DNA from 2 places in the Collinsella sp. AM29-10AC genome. Region 1 is predicted to be linked to the other one. Evidence: predicted binding sites of a transcription regulator. Region 1 holds the regulator's gene; the other holds the start of a gene.
The links. The regulator NrdR, encoded in region 1, represses ribonucleotide reductase genes. The targets are predictions, from matches to a motif close to AAACACNATATATNGTGTTT.
Positions count from the first base shown of each region.

Region 2: a site for NrdR is predicted at 832-851, ahead of nrdD (anaerobic ribonucleoside-triphosphate reductase). Genes of this name have one in related genera too.

Region 1 covers NZ_QSKB01000008.1:65,080-74,692, reverse strand. Annotated here, with positions in the region: gene DW754_RS04075 (glycosyltransferase) at 1-503, shown strand, start outside; gene dut (dUTP diphosphatase) at 897-1,340, opposite strand; gene nrdR (transcriptional regulator NrdR) at 1,345-1,788, opposite strand; gene DW754_RS04060 (LysM peptidoglycan-binding domain-containing protein) at 1,840-2,289, opposite strand; gene lexA (transcriptional repressor LexA) at 2,453-3,097, shown strand; gene DW754_RS04050 (heparan-alpha-glucosaminide N-acetyltransferase) at 3,097-3,801, shown strand; gene hflX (GTPase HflX) at 3,786-5,075, opposite strand; gene miaA (tRNA (adenosine(37)-N6)-dimethylallyltransferase MiaA) at 5,075-6,013, opposite strand; gene miaB (tRNA (N6-isopentenyl adenosine(37)-C2)-methylthiotransferase MiaB) at 6,013-7,383, opposite strand; gene DW754_RS04030 (stage V sporulation protein S) at 7,429-7,746, opposite strand; gene DW754_RS04025 (ATP-binding protein) at 7,821-8,906, opposite strand; gene rny (ribonuclease Y) at 8,908-9,613, opposite strand, start outside.
Region 2 covers NZ_QSKB01000009.1:17,966-27,578, forward strand. Annotated here, with positions in the region: gene DW754_RS04175 (glycoside hydrolase family 13 protein) at 1-131, shown strand, start outside; tRNA gene DW754_RS04180 (tRNA-Gly) at 273-348, shown strand; tRNA gene DW754_RS04185 (tRNA-Val) at 352-426, shown strand; gene nrdD (anaerobic ribonucleoside-triphosphate reductase) at 1,107-3,329, shown strand; gene nrdG (anaerobic ribonucleoside-triphosphate reductase activating protein) at 3,756-4,337, shown strand; gene folE (GTP cyclohydrolase I FolE) at 4,404-4,961, shown strand; gene DW754_RS04205 (HD domain-containing protein) at 4,964-5,545, shown strand; gene folB (dihydroneopterin aldolase) at 5,589-6,074, shown strand; gene DW754_RS04215 (M48 family metallopeptidase) at 6,081-6,809, opposite strand; gene DW754_RS04220 (dipeptidase) at 6,950-7,963, opposite strand; gene DW754_RS04225 (peptidylprolyl isomerase) at 8,084-8,512, shown strand; gene DW754_RS04230 (urease accessory protein UreE) at 8,516-9,094, shown strand; gene DW754_RS04235 (HAD-IIB family hydrolase) at 9,178-9,613, shown strand, end outside.

The DNA.
Region 1 (9,613 bases):
GCTTCGAAGACATGCACTTTGTCTTTTTGCCGGGCAAAGACACCGAATATGCCACCCGCCTCAAAACGCTCTTCGACGCCATGAAGCTCGAAAACGTCACGGTTCTGGACTATGTCGATGATATGGCAGCGCTTATGCTCGGCTGCGACCTGGCAATTCTCAAATCGGGCGGACTCACCGTCACCGAATGCCTGTGCGCACACCTGCCGATGATCCTGTTGGGCAAGTCCTATGGCCAGGAAAAGGCCAACACCACCATGCTCACCGGCATGGGCGCCAGCATGCATGTCACCACCGCACGAGAGCTCATCGTGACGTTGCGACATCTCCACGATCATCCTGAGTCGCTCAAGGCACTGCTCATCAACGGCGAAGTACTACGCCGCCCCCACGCAGCCGAAGACATAGCCATCGCAACCATGGAGCTCGTAGGCAAACCCCAAAAGCGCAAACGAGCCTTCTGCCGCTTCTACTGGGGCGGAAAACCCGCGCACATCCGCTAGCGTCTTAATTTCCGCTTGCCTGCGGGAGGCCCCTATATATCATCCCGTGCTCAAACATTCTCGCTTCGCTGCGAAACTGCGCGCGGGACGATATATAGGGGCCTCCCGCAGGTAAGCTGCGTTAACGTACCAGCGGCTATACCAGATTCCCCACCAGTAGAATCTGCAAAGGGGAACCAGAAAATATAAATACAGTAAGTCGATGCGACAAAGGAGGCGTCCCTTCATCGCATCGACTTACTAGAAAAGTAAATATTGTTTCAAGCGAGTAGCCGCCCGCCCGGGGCTTACCTATATCGTTCCACGCGCAGTTTCGCAGCGAGCGAAGCGACGCGAGAATGTTTGAGCATGGAATGATATAGGTAAGCCCCGGGCGGGAGGGATACGGGCGCCCTAGGCGATGCCGCTGGAGCCGAAGCCTCCTTTGCCTCGGTCGGTTTCGTCTAGTTCTTCTACTTCTATGAGATTGACCGTGGGGACTTCTTGGATGACGAGTTGGGCTATGCGGTCGCCTTTATTGATTTGAATGTTATTGGAGGGATCCAGGTTGATGAGGATAACCTTGAGTTCTCCTCGGTAGTGGGCGTCGATGAGGCCCGGCGTATTGACTATAGACAGGCCCTGCTTGATGGCCAAGCCGCTGCGGGGCTGGACGAAGCCGGCGTAGCCATCGGGCAGGGCGATGGCCAGCCCCGTAGAGACCAGACGGCGTTCGAAGGGCTTCAGGACGCAGTCTTCGTTGGAGCGTAGATCCAAGCCGGCATCGGTGGGATGGGCGTATTTGGGAAGCTCGAGGGTGGGGTCGAGACGCTTTATGTTGACGGTAATGTTGGACATGGAATCACCTTAGCTTGTCGAGCTCTTGCAGAAATTCATCGACGTCTTTGAAATCGCGGTAGACCGAGGCAAAACGGATGTACGCAACCTTGTCGATCTTGGCCAAGCGCTTGAGCACCATGTCACCCAACTCATGGGACGTGACGGCCGTCAGCGTGCGAGAGCGAAGCTCGACCTCGATGTCATCGATAATCTCATTGAGCTTCTTAGTGTCGATATCGCGCTTGATGGTGGCGCGCATCAAGCCGACAAGAAGCTTATTGCGATCGAACCGCTGCTTAGTTCCATCTGACTTAATGACCTCGATAGGGTCCTCGCATCGCTCAAACGTTGTAAAGCGGTAGTTACACGAGCAACATTCGCGACGGCGCTTAATGGTGTTATTTGACTCCTGCATACGGGAATCAACGACGCGGGTATGTGCCTTGCCGCATTTGGGACAGCGCATGGTACCTCCTCTTAAACGATAACAAGGGTACCATGCGCAGCGCGATAATGATTACGAACGAGCAGGAACCTTAAGATGCGCACCGGCGGCGAGCGAACCATGCTCCAGATGATTGACGCTACGGATCATGTCGGAAGTCTCTTGCGTGGAAAGGCCTTCGATTGGATATTCTTCGGCAAGCGACCAAAGAGAATCGCCAGGCTGAACGCGAATGGTCTCGTAGGTAATGTTGGAAACGGACTCGGCATACGCGGCGTGACGAGCGCTAAAGACCGACATAGCGAGGACAAAGAAGAGCGTAAGCGCAACGGCGACGGCGACAATCGTCGGAACCTTCAGGGCAACGCGGGCCGGCGCGACTACAGCCTGCTGATTGCGCGCAGGCTTTACGGTCAAAGGCTGAAAGCCGGAGCGGCCACCCTGAACAACCGTAAAAGTGGGTTCTGCAGGCGTCTCGAGCTTAAGGGCGAGGTTTCCCTGGACCATATTCGTTACGTTCATCATGTTCTCCTCTCGCGTGTTTTGCTGAGAACAGTTTTATCAAGCCGCGCGGACAAAAATGTCTAGCGCGAGAACGAATGTTCGGTTATTATTATCTTCGAACAGTTGTTCCTGTCAAGCAAAATTCGAACATTTGTTTGACATGGGTAGAGAGGATGCCCTGATGGCTCGCAAAATTACCAAGCGTCAGCAGCAAATTTACGACTTCATCAAGGAATATCAGCAGGAGAAGGGTTATCCGCCCAGCGTGCGCGAGATGGCTTCTGCCGTGGGCCTTTCCTCCCCCAGCACCGTGCACGCCCATCTCTCTGCCCTGGAGGCGCGCGGGCTACTCAAGCGCGATGCCACCAAACCGCGCGCCCTGGAACTCTTTAACGAGGATGGTTCCTCTGTCTCAATTTCCAAATCTGACGAGCCCACCGCACCTCGCGGAACGGTCTCGCTACCGCTCGTTGGTCGCGTCGCGGCTGGGATTCCCATTCTGGCAGAGCAGAATATCGAAGACACGTTTACTATCCCGACCGAAATCGTCACTGATCAGGGTTCCTTTATCCTTGAGGTGCATGGGAGCTCAATGATCAATGTCGGCATCTTCAATGGCGATTACATCATCGTCCGTGAACAAAAGAGTGCCATGAATGGCGAAATTGTCGTGGCCATGATTGATGGTTCGGCGACCGTCAAGACGTTCTACAAGGAGCAGGGGCGTGTGCGCTTGCAGCCCGAGAACGACACTATGGAACCTATCTATGCAACGAATCCCGTTATCCTGGGCAAAGTCGTCGGCTTGATGCGCCGGTTCTCGTAATGCAAAAACGCATAACCATCTTTGATACCGTCCGCGGGTTTACGATGATTTCTATGGCAGGTTTTCACGCTTGCTATGATCTCGCCTACCTGTACGGCTGGGATATGCCTTGGTTTACCCAGACTGTCTTTCAAGACGTCTGGCGAGCCAGCATCAGCTGGGTATTTTTGTTTATCGCGGGTTGGATGTGCACGCTCTCACGCAACAATGCCAAACGAGCGGCTAAGTACGCTGCCGCAGCTTTGGTCGTCTGGATCGCAACAACGCTCGTATCGGTCGACGATTCAGTGAACTTTGGCATCATTTATTGCATGGCGGTGTGCACCGCGGTGGTTGCGTTCACCCGTCCGTTACTCCAAAAATTACCGGGCTCATGGGGCATCGCAGCGTGCCTTGTTCTTTTTGCCCTAACCTGGGGCATTCCAAAGGCGGTCTACCCACTCCCCTACCTGGCATGGCTTGGATTCCCAGGCCCGGGTTTTGTTTCGGGAGATTACTATCCGCTCATACCGTTTGTCTTTATGTACCTTACCGGCTTTTTTGCTGCCCAGGCAGCACAAGCATCAAGTCTCGAAGCGCCAGCATGGGCATACGCCAATCCTATCCCGGCGCTCGCAGTCCTGGGTCGGCATGCCTTACCGTTCTACCTGCTCCATCAGCCAGTCATTCTAGGCGTGCTAGAAATCGTTTATTCCGTACGATAGCGCTCGAGCCGCGGTGCAATACGAGCCGGCAACTTCGCCACAATGCGAACGCCGTCCTCGAGATATTCCTCATGCAGAAGGGTTCCCTGCTCATGCACCAGCGTGATGAGAGCGCCCTCGCGATACGGGATATCAGCGGAGAGCAACACATCGGTGGCAGCTGCCTCGCGAGCAATCCGGTCGACGAGATCGTCGAGCCCCTCGCCCGTTTGGGCCGAGAACAGAACGGCCTCCGGATAGCGACGACGGAAACTCAATCGATCGACGCTATCGAGAAGATCGATTTTATTGAATACGGTCAGCGTTAAACGCTCTCCGGCGCCGATCTCATCAAGCACGCGGTCGACAGCCTCCAGCTGCCGCTCATAGTCCTCGTCAGACGCATCTACGACTTTGAGAATTAGATCGGCACCCAAAACCTCGGACAGCGTCGATTTAAAGGCATCGACCAGACCATGCGGCAGCTTTTGAATAAAGCCGACGGTATCGGTAATCGTCATGCCGCGACCGCCGGGCAGACGATACGAACGCGTCGTCGGGTCGAGCGTAGCAAACAGCTTGTCCTGCGAAAGTACCGTAGAGCCGGTCAGACGATTGAGCAACGTCGATTTACCGGCATTGGTATAACCGGCCAACGCGACGCGAAACGCCGGTGACTCAATGCGACTCTTGGATTGAACATCGCGACGCTGTTCAACCTGCTTGAGCTCACGACGAAGCGCAGCGATCTTATTACGAATAAGGCGACGGTCGACCTCGAGCTGACTTTCGCCCTGACCAAAACGTGAGCCGATGCCGCCGCGCGTCTGCTCCTTGGCGAGATGGCTCCACATGCCACGCAGGCGAGGCAACAAATATTGAAGCTGTGCCAGCTGTACCTGCAGGCGTCCCTCACGCGTCTGAGCATGCAGGCCAAAGATATCCAGGATCAGTGCTGTACGATCGATAATCTTTACCGGCTCGCCCACAGCTTTCTCCAAATAGGATTGCTGCGAGGGCGTCAGGTCGTCGTCAAAAATAACGACATCGGCATCCATGCGATGCACCAGGCCGCACAGCTCTTCTACCTTGCCGGAACCGATAAACGATTTAGGATACGGCTTTACCAAACGCTGCGACAAGCGTGCCACGCACTGAGCACCAGCTGTGTGGGCAAGACGCTCCAGCTCATCAAGCGAGCGATCGAGCGGCCATGCATTGTCGCGCCACTCAACACCAACTAAAATGGCACGCTCGGGCTCGGGTGCCGTGGGAACAAGGGGGAAACGGGCCATTAGGCAGCCTCAATACGATGCAGGATATCCTCAACGACCTCATCGATCGTACATTCATCCATATCAAACCACACGATACGGTCATCGCGCTTAAACCACGAAAGCTGACGCTTGGCATAACGACGCGAACGCATCTTAATGAGTTCGCGAGCCTCATCCATGCTCATCACGCCATTGAAAGCATCAATGATCTCTTTATAGCCAATTGCCTGCATCGACGTCAGGGCATCTCCCAGCCCCTGGCCCATAAGACCGCGGACCTCATCGACAAGACCCTGCTCAAACATCAGATCGACGCGCTGGTTAATGCGCTCGTAGAGCACCTCGCGATTACGCGTCAGACCAAACCATAGGGCATGATAATGCTCGTGCGGAACACTAAACTGCGACTTTTGCTGCGCATAGGAGACGCCATCATCATGCATCTCGAGCGCACGAATCACACGGCGCACGTTATGGGGATGAATAACAGCAGCCGATTCTGGATCGCGCTCGGCAAGCAAGGCATGCAGTTCTTCCTCGCCAATACGCTCGGCAAGCTCCTGATAGCCCGCACGACGATCGTCCTCAAGTTCACCCGAGGGAAAGTCCATCTCATCGAGGGCGGCCTTGAGATACAGCCCCGTACCTCCGCAAAAAACCGGCAGGCAACCCGAACCAAGGAGACGTTCAACATGCGCGCGAGCGTCGGCCTGATAAAGCGCAGCAGAATATGCCACACCCGGCTCTACAATGTCGACGAGACGCAGCGGCGCCGTGCACTCATCGGGCACCATCTTTGCGGTACCGATGTCCATGCCGCGATAGATTTGCATCGCATCGCACGACAGCACTTCGGACGAAAGACGAGCTGCCAAACGGTCGGCAACATCACTCTTACCAACCGCCGTCGGACCGACGATCGCAACGGCGGAAAGACCTGCCCCGGGAGAAACCATTAGCGCGGCTCGCCCACAACGGAGCCGGACAAATACCAGGTCTTGGCAACGTCAACGTCAACATCAACGATCTTACCAACAAGCTGATCGATGCTGTAACCCTCGGGGATAGGCGCATGCACGGTCTGATTCTTGGGACTCTTGCCCAGCAGGACCGCGTCGTTCTTTTTACTCGTTCCCTCAATGAGCGCCGGAACCACAGTATGAAGCTCACCCTGGTTATACTCGTGTGCCGTGGTCTCGATAACCTTAACCAGACGGTTGAAACGCTCGAGAATAACCTCATGCGGCGTAGGATCGTCAATCTCGGCGGCCGGGGTACCGGCGCGCTTGGAATAGATGAAGGTATAGGCCTGAGCATAGCGGACCGTCTCGGCAAGTGAGAGCGTCTGCTCAAAGTCTTCTTCAGTCTCACCCGGGAAGCCAACGATAATGTCGGTCGAGAGCGCGATATCGGGCATGCGGTTGCGAATGCGATCGACAAGGCCCAGATAGTCCTCGCGTGTATAACGGCGATTCATCTCTTTGAGGATCCGCGTCGAACCTGACTGGACGGCCAAATGCAGCTGCGGCATAACGGCAGGCGTCTCGGCCATGGCGTCGATGGTCTCGGGCAACAGGTCCTTGGGATGCGAAGACGTAAAGAAGATGCGCTCCACGCCCGTATCGCCCACGGCACGCAGCAGATCGGCAAAACGCGGCTTGCCAAACAGATCGCGACCATATGAGTTAACGTTTTGGCCCAGCAGCGTAATCTCACGCACGCCCTGGCGCACCAAACCGTTCACCTCGTCGACAATCTCCTCGAAGGGGCGGCTCTTTTCGCGACCACGCACGTACGGCACGATGCAATAGGTGCAGAAATTATTGCAGCCCGTCATGATGGGCACCCAGGCGTGATACTGAGTCTCGCGATGCCACGGCATGCTCATGGCATCCGTATCCTCATGCTCATTGGTACGGATATGACGCTTGCCATCAAGGAACGCCTCGGCAATGAGCTCGGCCACATGCGCGATGGAATGCGTGCCAAAGATGACATTGACGTTATCGACGTTGGTGAGCAGGCCCTCGCCATCGCGCTGCGCGATGCAACCGCCAACGGCAACCACGCGCTTGCCCGAAGGCGAAGGCGGCAGGCTTTTGCAGGAATTGCACTGACCGTACAGGCGAGTATCGGCGGCCTCGCGCACGCAGCACGTCATGAAGACAACGATATCGGCATGCGCGGGATCGAGCGCCATGAGGCAGCCATACGAATCAAGCAGACCGCTCACACGCTCGGAGTCGTGCTGATTCATCTGGCAGCCAAAGGTGCGGATAAAGTAGGTTTTACCGGCAAGAATATCGCGTACGGAACGCTGGTCCATGTGCATAAGTCCTAACGATGGGGAGCGAAACGAGGCAAGCAGAAGCTATGCCACAGGCTTAACATCATCCATGACGACGTTATCCATAGCAGCTCGATTGATCTGGTGAACGTAGATAGAAAGGCGGATGGCCGTGCGCGACTCCCCGTTAATGAGGATGTCGGAGAACACGGGCGCGCAGGAAATATCAAAACCGGTTGGAATCAAAAAACCGCGCGCGATAGCAACGGCCTTAATGGCCTGGTTGACGGCACCGGCGCCGACACACTGGATGTTGACGGGTACACCATCCTTGACCATGCCGGCGATGGCGCCGGCAACGGACGCGGGCGATGATTTGCTTGATACCTTCAGGCAATCCATGAAGAAACTCCTGCATTTAAAAGTACGTTTTAACTGCAATAACTGTATCGTACCGAGTGGACTCGGTAAAGGCACTATTCCTCTTTGGCAAGATCAAAGGTCACGGTGATTCGATCACGCGAAACACGGATCTTTGGGTCGCCGCAAAGGTTGAGATAGTACCGGGCGGCAAGGTCATTAAAGTCGCGTTCCACAGCGCGCGAAAACTGTGCCATGTCATCCTTGGCAATACGTAGCCCGCGACGATCCTTCGCGAGATCGACAGGAGCCGGCGCATGCGAGGACGAATCACGCTCGCGCAGCAGACGCGCGGTCACACCGCGAACGGGCTTAATCTGCCCTGCCAAAATGCGATGGGCCGTGCGCTCGGACATCTCAAGACCCAAACCCGAACAAATACGGATAAAGTCCTCGGCATCAGAAGCAAGGCCTAAACGATCGACAACCGGAAGCTCGCTCTCGTCATCAATGAACAGGAGACGAGACGTATCGAGCCGACTTGACGCCTGAGCATAAAGGGTCGCGGCAATCTCAGACGGAGAACCAAGATAGACATCGCAACCACGCAACTCCTCGAGCGCAAACTCACAAGCAGCGCGAATAATATTATGTGGACCGCGAGCGCAGACATAACGTCCGTCCTCATCCTTGACGGCCTGGGGCCAGCTGGACTGATCGGCACGCTCACTGAGGCGGTCGGCCGCAACGCTCACCTTGAAGGCTGAACCAAGATCGACGCCGGACGTGACCACACGGGCCTCGTCGGTGTTCTGCTTAATCGAAAACAATGCCATGCCACGACCGTGAACGCCCCAACGGTCCATCTTCATGCTCTCGAGCTTGGAGGTAACGCGGGCATCAAAGATTCGCTCTTGCATATCCTGCGGAACGCCCGAACCGTTATCCAGAAAGACAAGCGTGCGGACGCCATCTTCCTTGGTCGTGGCGAGATAGACCTTGTCGGCGCCGGCATCGCGAGCATTACGGAGCATTTCGATGACGATGTCCTCGACATGCTGAATGTCGTGCTTAGCCTGGCGCCGCTCGGCCTCCGAAACGCGGAGGCGGACATACCCCTCGCCAAGGTTCTCCTCGACGCGAAGGTTGCCCTCCCCCGACATCGACGCGATAAATGAGATGAGCTCGTTCGCGTCGCTCATGTTATTTAGCGATATCGACAGCGCGGCTCTCGCGAATCACGACAACGCGCACCTGACCGGGATACTCCATCTCTTCCTCGATCTGATGGGCGATATCGTGAGCCAGAACCGTGGACTGGGCATCGGAAATCTTGTCCGGCTGGACCATGACGTGGACCTCGCGACCGGCCTGCATGGCATAGGTACGTTCGACGCCGTCATGGGAGTTGGCGATCTCCTCGAGCTTCTCAAGACGCTTGATGTAGTTCTCGGCAGACTCGCGACGGGCACCGGGGCGAGAGGCAGAGACAGCATCAGCGGCCTGCACCAGGACATCGAGTACCGTGTTGGGGTCGACATCGGCATGGTGAGCCTCAATAGCGTGGACGATAACGGGCTTCTCGCCATAACGGCGGGCAAGCTCGGCGCCGATGACGGCATGCGGGCCCTCGACGTCGTGGTCGATTGCCTTGCCCAGGTCATGAAGCAGGCCGGCGCGCTTGGCGGTCACAACGTCCAGGCCAAGCTCGGAAGCCATCACGCCGCACAGATCAGAGACCTCGAGGGAATGCTGAAGCACGTTCTGACCAAACGAGGTACGGTAGCGCAGGGCACCAAGGGTCTTGACGATCTCGGGGTGCAGATCGTGGATGCCGGTATCGAAGGCAGCCTGCTCGCCAGCCTCGCGCACGCGCTGCTGAACCAGGTCGGCGGCCTTGTGATACATC
Region 2 (9,613 bases), on a different contig from region 1:
CGTGTGTGACGAACTTCGGCGCAGTACCCGTGGAGCTGCCGGCGGGCAGAGTCCTGCTCACCTCATCACCGCTTGCAGACGGCAGGCTCGCGCAGGACAGCTCTGCCTGGATCATGCTCGGTGAGATATAGGAGTCTCTTGCGGCGAGCTTGCGTTTGCCTGCGCCTTCCGCGGCGGCTGATGTCTTCGCGAGGTTCGCGAGGGCGTCGCAAAACTTTTCAAAAAAAGTTCTTGCATAGGATGCGGGCATCACGTAAGATTAATCCTCGTAAGCGGACATGGCTCAGTTGGTAGAGCACAACCTTGCCAAGGTTGGGGTCGCGGGTTCGAGCCCCGGTGTCCGCTCCATTTGGGCGTTTAGCTCAGGGGGAGAGCGCTTCCCTGACACGGAAGAGGTCAGAAGTTCAAATCTTCTAACGCCCACCAAATGTTCGCAGCCCAGAGGCTATGTCCTCTGGGCTGTTTTGTTTTGGTTGCCAAATGTGTCGCCAAATACGTCACCAAATTTCGAGTTTTTGATCTTCCGGGATGCTTCTCAGTAGTCATCCGGGGAAACTCTCATCTTCTCCGTTTGCATACACATATCTTTCAAGGACTCGTGCCGCGGTTGCATGAGGCTCGGCAAGGCACGACCGCAACATGTTGGTCAAGCATTATCTTTTGGATTCTTTTGGCGTGAGCGGCTTGGTTTTGGTAGGATTTGTCAGCGGCTTGACTAAGGGGGTTTTATAACTGCCATGCAGGTAGCCGTGTTGGTAACGTTTTACCGACTTGCCAAGAGCCCCTCATAATTAATGCGTCTGCAAAATGACCAATTGCTTTGACCTGCTGAAACACTATATGTTGTGTTTGACTTAAAAAAAGAATACAGGATATAGATGCGTCTTTGTCGTATGATAGATGGCGGACAAAGAACGAAGACCTTAACTGCCTCTTTTGAACGTGTCCCTGAGCCGCTTGATCGGCTCCTGGGCATGTCCGCATGGAGACTTATGGTTTATCGAGAACACAGATTGCGCGACGGCGCCGCAAGACAGGGGCACGCCCTGCCGGGTATCGTTTGGCTCTGAAGCGCAATGAGACTACGACGCGAAAGAGGCAAGAGGATGAAGATCATCAAGCGCAGCGGCACCGAGGTTGTCTTTGACATCGAAAAGATCGTCAATGCGATCCGCGCCGCAAACTTGGAGGTCGTGGAGGGCTCTCGTCTTACCGACCGCCAGGTGATCTACGCGGCGCAAAACGTCGCCGAGGCATGTGAGAAGGCCGGCCACACCGTATCGGTCGAGGAGATCCAGGATCTGGTCGAGGACGAGATTATGCGCCTCGACTGCTACGAGGTTGCCCGCCACTACATCATCTATCGCTATGTTCAGAGCCTGAAGCGCCAGAAGAACACGACCGATGACAAGATTCTGTCGCTCATCGAGTGCAACAACGAAGAGGTCAAGCAGGAGAACTCCAACAAGAACCCGACCGTTAATTCCGTTCAGCGTGACTACATGGCCGGCGAGATCTCCAAGGACCTGACTCAGCGTGTGCTGCTGCCCCAGGAGATTGTGGATGCTCATAATGAGGGCCTGATCCACTTCCACGATTCCGACTACTTTGCCCAGCACATGCATAACTGCGATCTGGTGAACCTGGAGGATATGCTCCAGAACGGTACTGTTATCTCGGGTACGCTGATTGAGAAGCCGCACAGCTTCTCGACGGCCTGCAACATCGCGACACAGATCATCGCCCAGGTTGCATCCTCCCAGTACGGCGGCCAGTCTATCTCGCTGACCCATCTCGCCCCCTTTGTTGAGGTGAGCCGTCAAAAGATTCGCGGCGAGGTCGCCCGCGAGCTCGAGGAGCTCGGCGTTTCGGCATCTGCCGAGAAGGTCCGCGAGGTCGTTGAGGACCGTCTGCGTGACGAGATCCGTCGCGGCGTTCAGACGATTCAGTATCAGGTCGTGACCCTAATGACCACGAATGGCCAGGCGCCGTTCGTGACGGTCTTCATGTATCTCAACGAGGCTCGCTCGGCGCAGGAGAAGCACGACCTTGCCATGATCGTGGAGGAGACGCTCCGTCAGCGCTATGAGGGCGTTAAGAACGAGGCCGGCGTGTGGATCACTCCGGCGTTCCCCAAGCTTATCTACGTGCTCGAGGACGATAACGTTTACGAGGATTCCCCGTACTTCTACCTGACTCAGCTGGCTGCGAAGTGCACTGCCAAGCGCATGGTGCCCGACTACATCTCCGAGAAGAAGATGCGCGAGCTCAAACTGTCGAAGGGCGAGACCGCGGGCAACGGCGACTGCTATACCTGCATGGGCTGCCGTAGCTTCCTGACGCCCGACCGCTCCGGTAACGGCTTTAACAATGTTGCCAACGCGCTGAACTATGACCCGACCAAGCCCAAGTACTATGGTCGCTTTAACCAGGGTGTTGTGACCATTAACCTGCCCGATGTCGCGCTGAGCTCGCATCAGGACATGGACAAGTTCTGGAAGATCTTCGACGAGCGCCTTGAGCTGTGCCACCGCGCCCTGCTGTGCCGTCATGAGCGTCTGATGGGTACGCTTTCGGATGCCGCACCGATTCTTTGGCAGTACGGCGCCCTGGCGCGTCTGAAGAAGGGCGAGACGATCGATAAGCTGCTCGTGGGCGGCTATTCCACCATCAGCCTGGGGTATGCCGGTCTGTATGAGTGCGTCAAGTACATGACGGGTCACAGCCACACCGAGAAGGAGGGCACGCCCTTTGCCATGGCGGTTATGCAGCGCATGAACGACAAGTGCGCCGAGTGGAAGGCAGAAAGCGATATTGACTTCTCGCTGTACGGGACCCCGCTTGAGTCGACGACCTACAAGTTCGCCAAGTGCCTACAGCGTCGTTTTGGCATCATCCCGGGCGTGACGGACAAGGGCTACATCACCAACAGCTACCACGTCCACGTGTCCGAGGAGATCGACGCATTCGACAAGCTCAAGTTCGAGGGCATGTTCCAGCAGCTTTCGCCGGGCGGTGCTATCTCCTACGTTGAGGTTCCCAACATGCAGGACAACCTCAAGGCTGTCATTCGCGTGATGCAGTACATCTACGACAACATCATGTACGCCGAGCTCAACACCAAGAGCGACTACTGCCAGGTGTGCGGCTACGATGGCGAGATCAAGATTGTTGAGGACGATGGCAAGCTGGTGTGGGAGTGCCCCAACTGCGGCAACCGAGACCAGGAGAAGATGAACGTCGCTCGTCGTACGTGCGGCTACATCGGTACCCAGTTCTGGAACCAGGGTCGAACCGAGGAGATCCGCGACCGCGTGCTGCATCTCTAATAACCATCCCAGGCTGCCCCGTAGCGAGGCCCCGGACCTTTACTCGCTATTTCGGACAGTCCTGGCTCACGACGGAGGCGCCACTGGCGCCTCCTGTTCGTGCGGAACTCATATCGAGCAAAGGTCCGGGGCCTCGCTACGGGGCAGCCAAGTTGATGTAGCTGAGATGCAGCATGCGGTCTGCTCACTCTTCGAAGTTCTTAGCGGAAATAATTCGAGCTGCAGCTTCGATTTACTTGCGATGGCGGTTGAGCTGCAACAAAGTTTTTATTAGACCTCGAACCCTATGCTCGATGTTCGCTTCGTTCATTGAGTTACCCTTTGCATGAGGCCGGGACATATCGTCCCGCCCGCAGTTTCGCAGGCCGCAGGCCGAGAATGTTTGAGGACGGGATGATATGTCCCGGCCTCCCGGGAGAGTTACCTATGAACTACGCGAACATTAAGTATTTCGACATTGCTGATGGAGAAGGCGTTCGTACTTCTCTGTTTGTAAGCGGGTGCCGTCGTGGGTGCAAGAATTGCTTTAACTCTGTTGCGTGGGACTTTGCTGCGGGTGAGCCGTTCGATCGTGCCGTCGAGGACAAGATTATCAAGAGTCTCGATCATCCCTTTATCGATGGTCTGACGATTCTGGGCGGCGAGCCCATGGAGCCCGAGAATCAGGCGGGGCTCGTTGAGTTTGTCGAGCGTGTTCGCGCGGCCTATCCAGTGGGGTCGGGGAAGACCATTTGGTGCTTTACCGGTGACGTGCTCGAGGAGCTTATGCCGGGTGGTCGTCATCATACCGAGGTGACGGACCGCATCCTTGCCTGCCTCGACATGTTGGTGGACGGCCCGTTTGTTCAGGACCTGTACGATATCACGCTGCGCTTTAGGGGCTCGAGCAACCAGCGCGTGATCGATATGAACGCTACGCGCGCCCGTGCTGAGCGCGAGGGCGTTGCGCTTTGTGATGCGGTTGAACTTTGGCGCGATGATCCGGTCTATTCGACCCATACTATGTAGCTTGTGGTCGATGCCGGAGGGCGTGGTACCATAGCGCGAACGTGAAATCGGAAAAGTGAGGCCCAGATGGTCGATCAGGAAAAAGTCGAGGCCGCCATTAAGCTGTTGCTTGAGGGCATAGGCGAGGATCCAACTCGTGAGGGCCTGCTGGAGACCCCGGCGCGCGTTGCCCGTATGTATGGCGAGATCGCCGGCGGTGTGGACCAGAGTGCCGAGGAGCACCTGTCCAAAACCTTTGCCGTCGCTTCGAACGATTTGGTTATCGAGCGCGACATCACGTTCTACTCGCTGTGCGAACATCATCTGCTGCCGTTTTATGGCAAGGCCGCCATTGGTTATATCCCTAACGGTCGGGTGGCCGGGCTTTCCAAGCTTGCTCGCACGGTTGAGGTTTATGCCCGCCGTCTGCAGCTGCAGGAGCAGCTGTGTGCGCAGGTTGCCGATGCCCTCATGGAGTATCTCGCTCCCCAGGGAGCGATTGTGTTGATGGAGGCCGAGCATATGTGCATGACGATGCGTGGCGTGCAAAAGCCCGGCACCAAGACCGTGACGCTCGCTCGCCGCGGCGTCTTTGAGACCGATCCCGCGCTCGAGGAGCGTTTCTTTAGGATGCTGGACCGCTAACCATGAGAGTCGTCAACGACTTTACATCGAAGACCGATGAGGGGACGTCGCGTCGCGGCTTTATGGCTTCGGGCCTGGCCCCCTTTGGCGCCATGCCTCGCATTGATTACATTTGTACCAACGGGCTGTTCCGGCGGCACCTGGGCAACATTGCACAGTTGGAATCGGGGCGCATCTTCTGCCGCCACGGTATTGACCATCTGCTCGATGTCGCTCGCATTATGTGGATCAAGAATCTCGAGGAGCAGCTCGAATTTGACCGCGAGGTCATCTACGCCACGGCACTTCTTCACGATATCGGCAAAGATGAACAGTATGAATCGGGTATATCCCATGATGTTGCAAGCGAACGCGTCGCTGATGCGATCCTCGGTGGCATGCCCGATGACATGGCGTTTGAGCCGGCCGATGCCGCAGCCATTAAGACGGCCATTCTGGGCCATCGAAAGCTGCGCGTGAACAGCCAACCGCTTGAGCGTCTGCTCTATGCAGCCGACAAAGCGTCGCGCGCCTGCTTTGCATGCCCCGCGCGCAATGCTTGCAACTGGAGCGATGATAAAAAGAACCTGTCGATTCGCGTGTAGTTGATTTGCGCGGTCGGGGTTCTAAACGAAGGAGACGATCGCGATGAGTAACAAGAAACTGCCCGAGAATGCCACCAAGACTGAAGGCGCCGAGCTCGCTCGCCGTGGAAGGGGCGAAATATCCACCGCAACGGCGGTGCCTCACGTGAGCTATGACGATCTGCGCCATGCCGATCGTATTGCCATTGACGGCCTTGAGGTTTTTGCCAACCATGGCGTGTATCCCGAGGAGAACGCGCTGGGTCAGAAGTTCATCGTTTCTCTGGTGCTCTATGCCGACCTGCGCGCGGCGGGGGAGCACGATAACCTGGATGCCTCGATTGACTACGGCTCGGTGTGCCACGATGTTGATGGCTATCTGCGCGAGCATACGTTTAAACTCATCGAGGCGGCAGCCGAGGGGACGGCCCAGATGCTGCTGCGCCGTTATCCCTCGCTGCTTGGTGTGCGCATAAAGCTCGATAAACCGTGGGCGCCTGTCGGCTTGCCGCTGGCAAGCTGCGGCGTCGAGATCGAGCGCGTGCGCTAGTCGACGCTAGAGCTTGTTGAGGGGTGGCTGCTTGAGCCGCTGCGACAGAGCTCTATTGTTAGGGCAGTACGTGTCGAGCAGGGCGTGAAACCGCTGGTTGTGGCTTGGCTCGAGCAAGTGGACGAGCTCATGGGCGACAACCATGTCGAGGCATTCGACGGGGTAGGCGGCGAGCTCGCGCGCGATGCGAATGGCGCCGGATTTGGGCGTGCATGAGCCCCAACGCGTTTTCATGCTGCGTACGGAAATGCGGGAAACGGCGACACCCATTGCGATTTCGTATGCGTGCACCATATCGCGCAGCGCCGATGCGACCTCGGACGCATAGAGCTGGTCGATGTGGGCTTGGAGCTCGTCGGACGTTAGGCCGTCGAGGATTGCGCGCTGCTTAGCCTGTGGGCTTTCGTCCGATTCGTCGGTACCCATAAAACTTGCGAAGGTGGCCTGCTTGGGTCGCGGTGCGGGCGATGCAAAGTTGTGATCGAGTGCGTCCTGTACCGTGATGGGCTTGCCCCAAAGTGCAATGATGGTCGATGGGCTAAGCGGCTCTCGCGCTGTCGCCTGACGTTGCTCGCGCTGGGCAAGTCGGCTGATAATCCAGGCGCTGTTGCGCTTCACAAACGCTTCGATGCGCTCGCGACTGGCGCCGAGCGGTGCGCTGGCGTGGACCTCGCCGCTCGATGTGACGCGTAGGTTGAAGTTCTTGACGCGTTTTTTGGTAACGATGACGGGCAAGGCCGTCCCATCCGGTCGGGATACGGAAATCGTAAATTGCTGCGTCAAATGTGATCCTTCAGATTGGGGGGGGGGGCGGGTCGGCATGTCGACCGCTCGGCATGCCGGCCCGCTCAAGGGATGCGAAAATAATTGCGCTCTTAATAACGCTCAAAGAAAGCAAGCGCGTTGTCGCTGCAGAGCTTCTGCATCACGGTCTTGCCAAAATGCTTGGAAAGCATGTTCTGGAATTCGGGCATCTTGCTGGCATCGGAGAGGAAAGCGGGCACCGTGGCGCCGTCCCAGTCGCCGCCGAGCGCGATGACGTCCTCGCCGCCCAGGTCGAGCCAGTGCTCGATATGTGCCGCCAGCTGGTCGAAGGTGACGTCTGCGGCGGTTTTGTCGGTTGCGTCGTTGGAAAGGAACTCGCTGCAGTAGTTGAGGCCGACGATGCCACCCATGTCGCGAATGGTGCGGAACTGGTCGTCGGTGAGGTTGCGCTTGACGCCGCAGACGGTGCGGGAGTTGGAGTGGCTGGCGACGAAGGGGCGCGTGGCATGGGCGACAACCTCGTCAAAGCACTCATCGTTGAGGTGGGAGACGTCGAGCACCATGCCGGCGTGCTCCATCTGCGTAAGCGCCTCGATACCGGCGGCGGTGAGACCGGCGTGGGTGTCGTGGCCGCTCGCGAGCGGTCCCTGCGCATTCCAGCTGAGTGACGACATGAGTACGCCCAGGCTCTTGAGCACCTCGATCAGCGCGGGGTCCTCGGCAAAGAACGTGGCGTTTTCGATGGTGTGGATGCAGGCGACCTTGCCGTCTTTGAGCGCGGGGCGAATGTCTGCGGCGTTGCGTACGTTGACCATGCGGTCGTGGTTGAGCATTGCTTGGCCGCTCATGTGTGCCATGATCTGCGCCTGGAAGCGCGCGGCGTGGGCGGTGGGAATCTCGTCGGGGACAAACGTGGCGAAGCACTGTGCCCACGGCGTGTTGCCGATCTTTGCGAGCGAGATGGCGCAGGCGTTGCCCTCGATGAGGTCGAAATCTTGCGGATGCGTTTCGTCGCCGGGGAAATAACCGTCGGTGCCGGCGGTAAAGCGCAGGTCGAGATCGAGCGTGGCCCAGCCGATGCGGTCGGCGGTGTCGCAGTGTAGGTCAAATACGGGATATGCCATGGTTCCTCCGGTTGCAGCGTTTCTTTGCAAACTGTCTTTGAATTGTATGACTAGGGTATAGTTAGCGCCATATGTTCACGGCGGCCCGCGTTGTGCGCCGCCCTTATCACGGAGGTTACCATGTCCAACAAGGGCAAGAAGGTCAAGACCCATTATCGTGGCACGCTCGACGACGGCACGCAGTTCGATAGCTCTTACGATCGCGGCGAGCCGCTGGAGTTCATCTGCGGCGCCGGTCAGATGATTAAGGGCTTCGACGCCGCTGTTGTCGACATGCAGGTGGGCGAGAAGAAGACCGTGCACATTCCCGCTGCCGATGCCTACGGCGAGCACAACCCCGAGATGGTTATTACCTTCCCGGCCGAACAGGTTCCCAACATCGAGCAGATCGAGAAGGGCATGAAGCTCTTCCTGTCCACGCCGAGCGGCATGCCCGTCCCCGCCGTGGTCATCGACGTGACGCCCGAGGCCGTGACGCTCGACGCCAACCACGAGCTCGCCGGCAAGGATCTCAACTTTGATATCGAGCTCGTCGAGGTCGAGGGCTAGAGTATGCCTGAACGCTTGGTTTCGACGACATGCTTGGGAAATCTCAACGATCCGTCCTATGAACTCCTGCTTCGCCGGGAGCTGGGCGGTGTCTTTGAAGTTGACGAGCTACTGCTCGATTGGGACCAGGCTGATGCATGCGCGTTTATGGGCGTGACGGAGCTGGGGCGCACGATCGATGTTCGGTTGGATACTGCCGACGGCGGCCGTCTTGCCGATGGCGATGTGCTCGCCATTGACCGTTCGGGCATGGTGCCCGTGGTGGTTGTCGTGCGCCTGCGCAGCGCCGAGGTCTATTTGGTCGAAGTCGATCGCATGGACCCGATTGCGCTCGCGCATGCGTGCTGGGAGATCGGCAATATGCACACGCCGCTTTTCCGAGGCGATTCGGACGAGCATACCGTGCGCATGTATACGCCGGTGCAGCCTGTTTTGGGCCGCATGCTCCGGGGCGTCGAGGGCGTTCGGCTCTCGGTGGTTACCCGTGAACTCGATGCGGACCGGCGCTTTGCGTCGAGTGCGGCGGATGCCGTTGTGAGTATGGCTCCAGACTTTACGATCGTAAAGAAGGCGCGCGGTTAACGTGCGTATGAGTAAGACGGACTTTGAGAGGCAACTATTCAAAGCCCGTCTTGCTGTTGATGGGGTGCTTTGGGGGAAAGTATATGGGCCTTGAGGGAATTAAGCTGATTGCATGCGATTTGGACGGCACGTTGCTGCATCCGGGGGAGCGCGAGCCGCGTTCCGAGGCCTTTGAGCTCATCGATGAGCTGCATCGTCGCGGTATCGTGTTTATGCCGGCGAGTGGCCGTCAATATACGAGCCTGCGCTACCTGTTTGCCCCGGTGGCCGATGAACTCTCCTATGTATGCGAAAACGGAGCCCTGGTCATGAGCGAGGGGCGTGCCGTGGTCAAGCGTTCTATGGAGCGTGGCCTGGCCATGGATATCGCGAATGCCGTGGTTGCGTACCCCCATGCCGACGTGACCCTTTCGTGTGAGGGGCGCCTCTACACCATGGGCAGCAACGATGCGTTTGTTGACCACCTGCGTTATGAGGTCCATTGTGATGTGGCGGTAGTCGACCGTCCCGAAGACATTG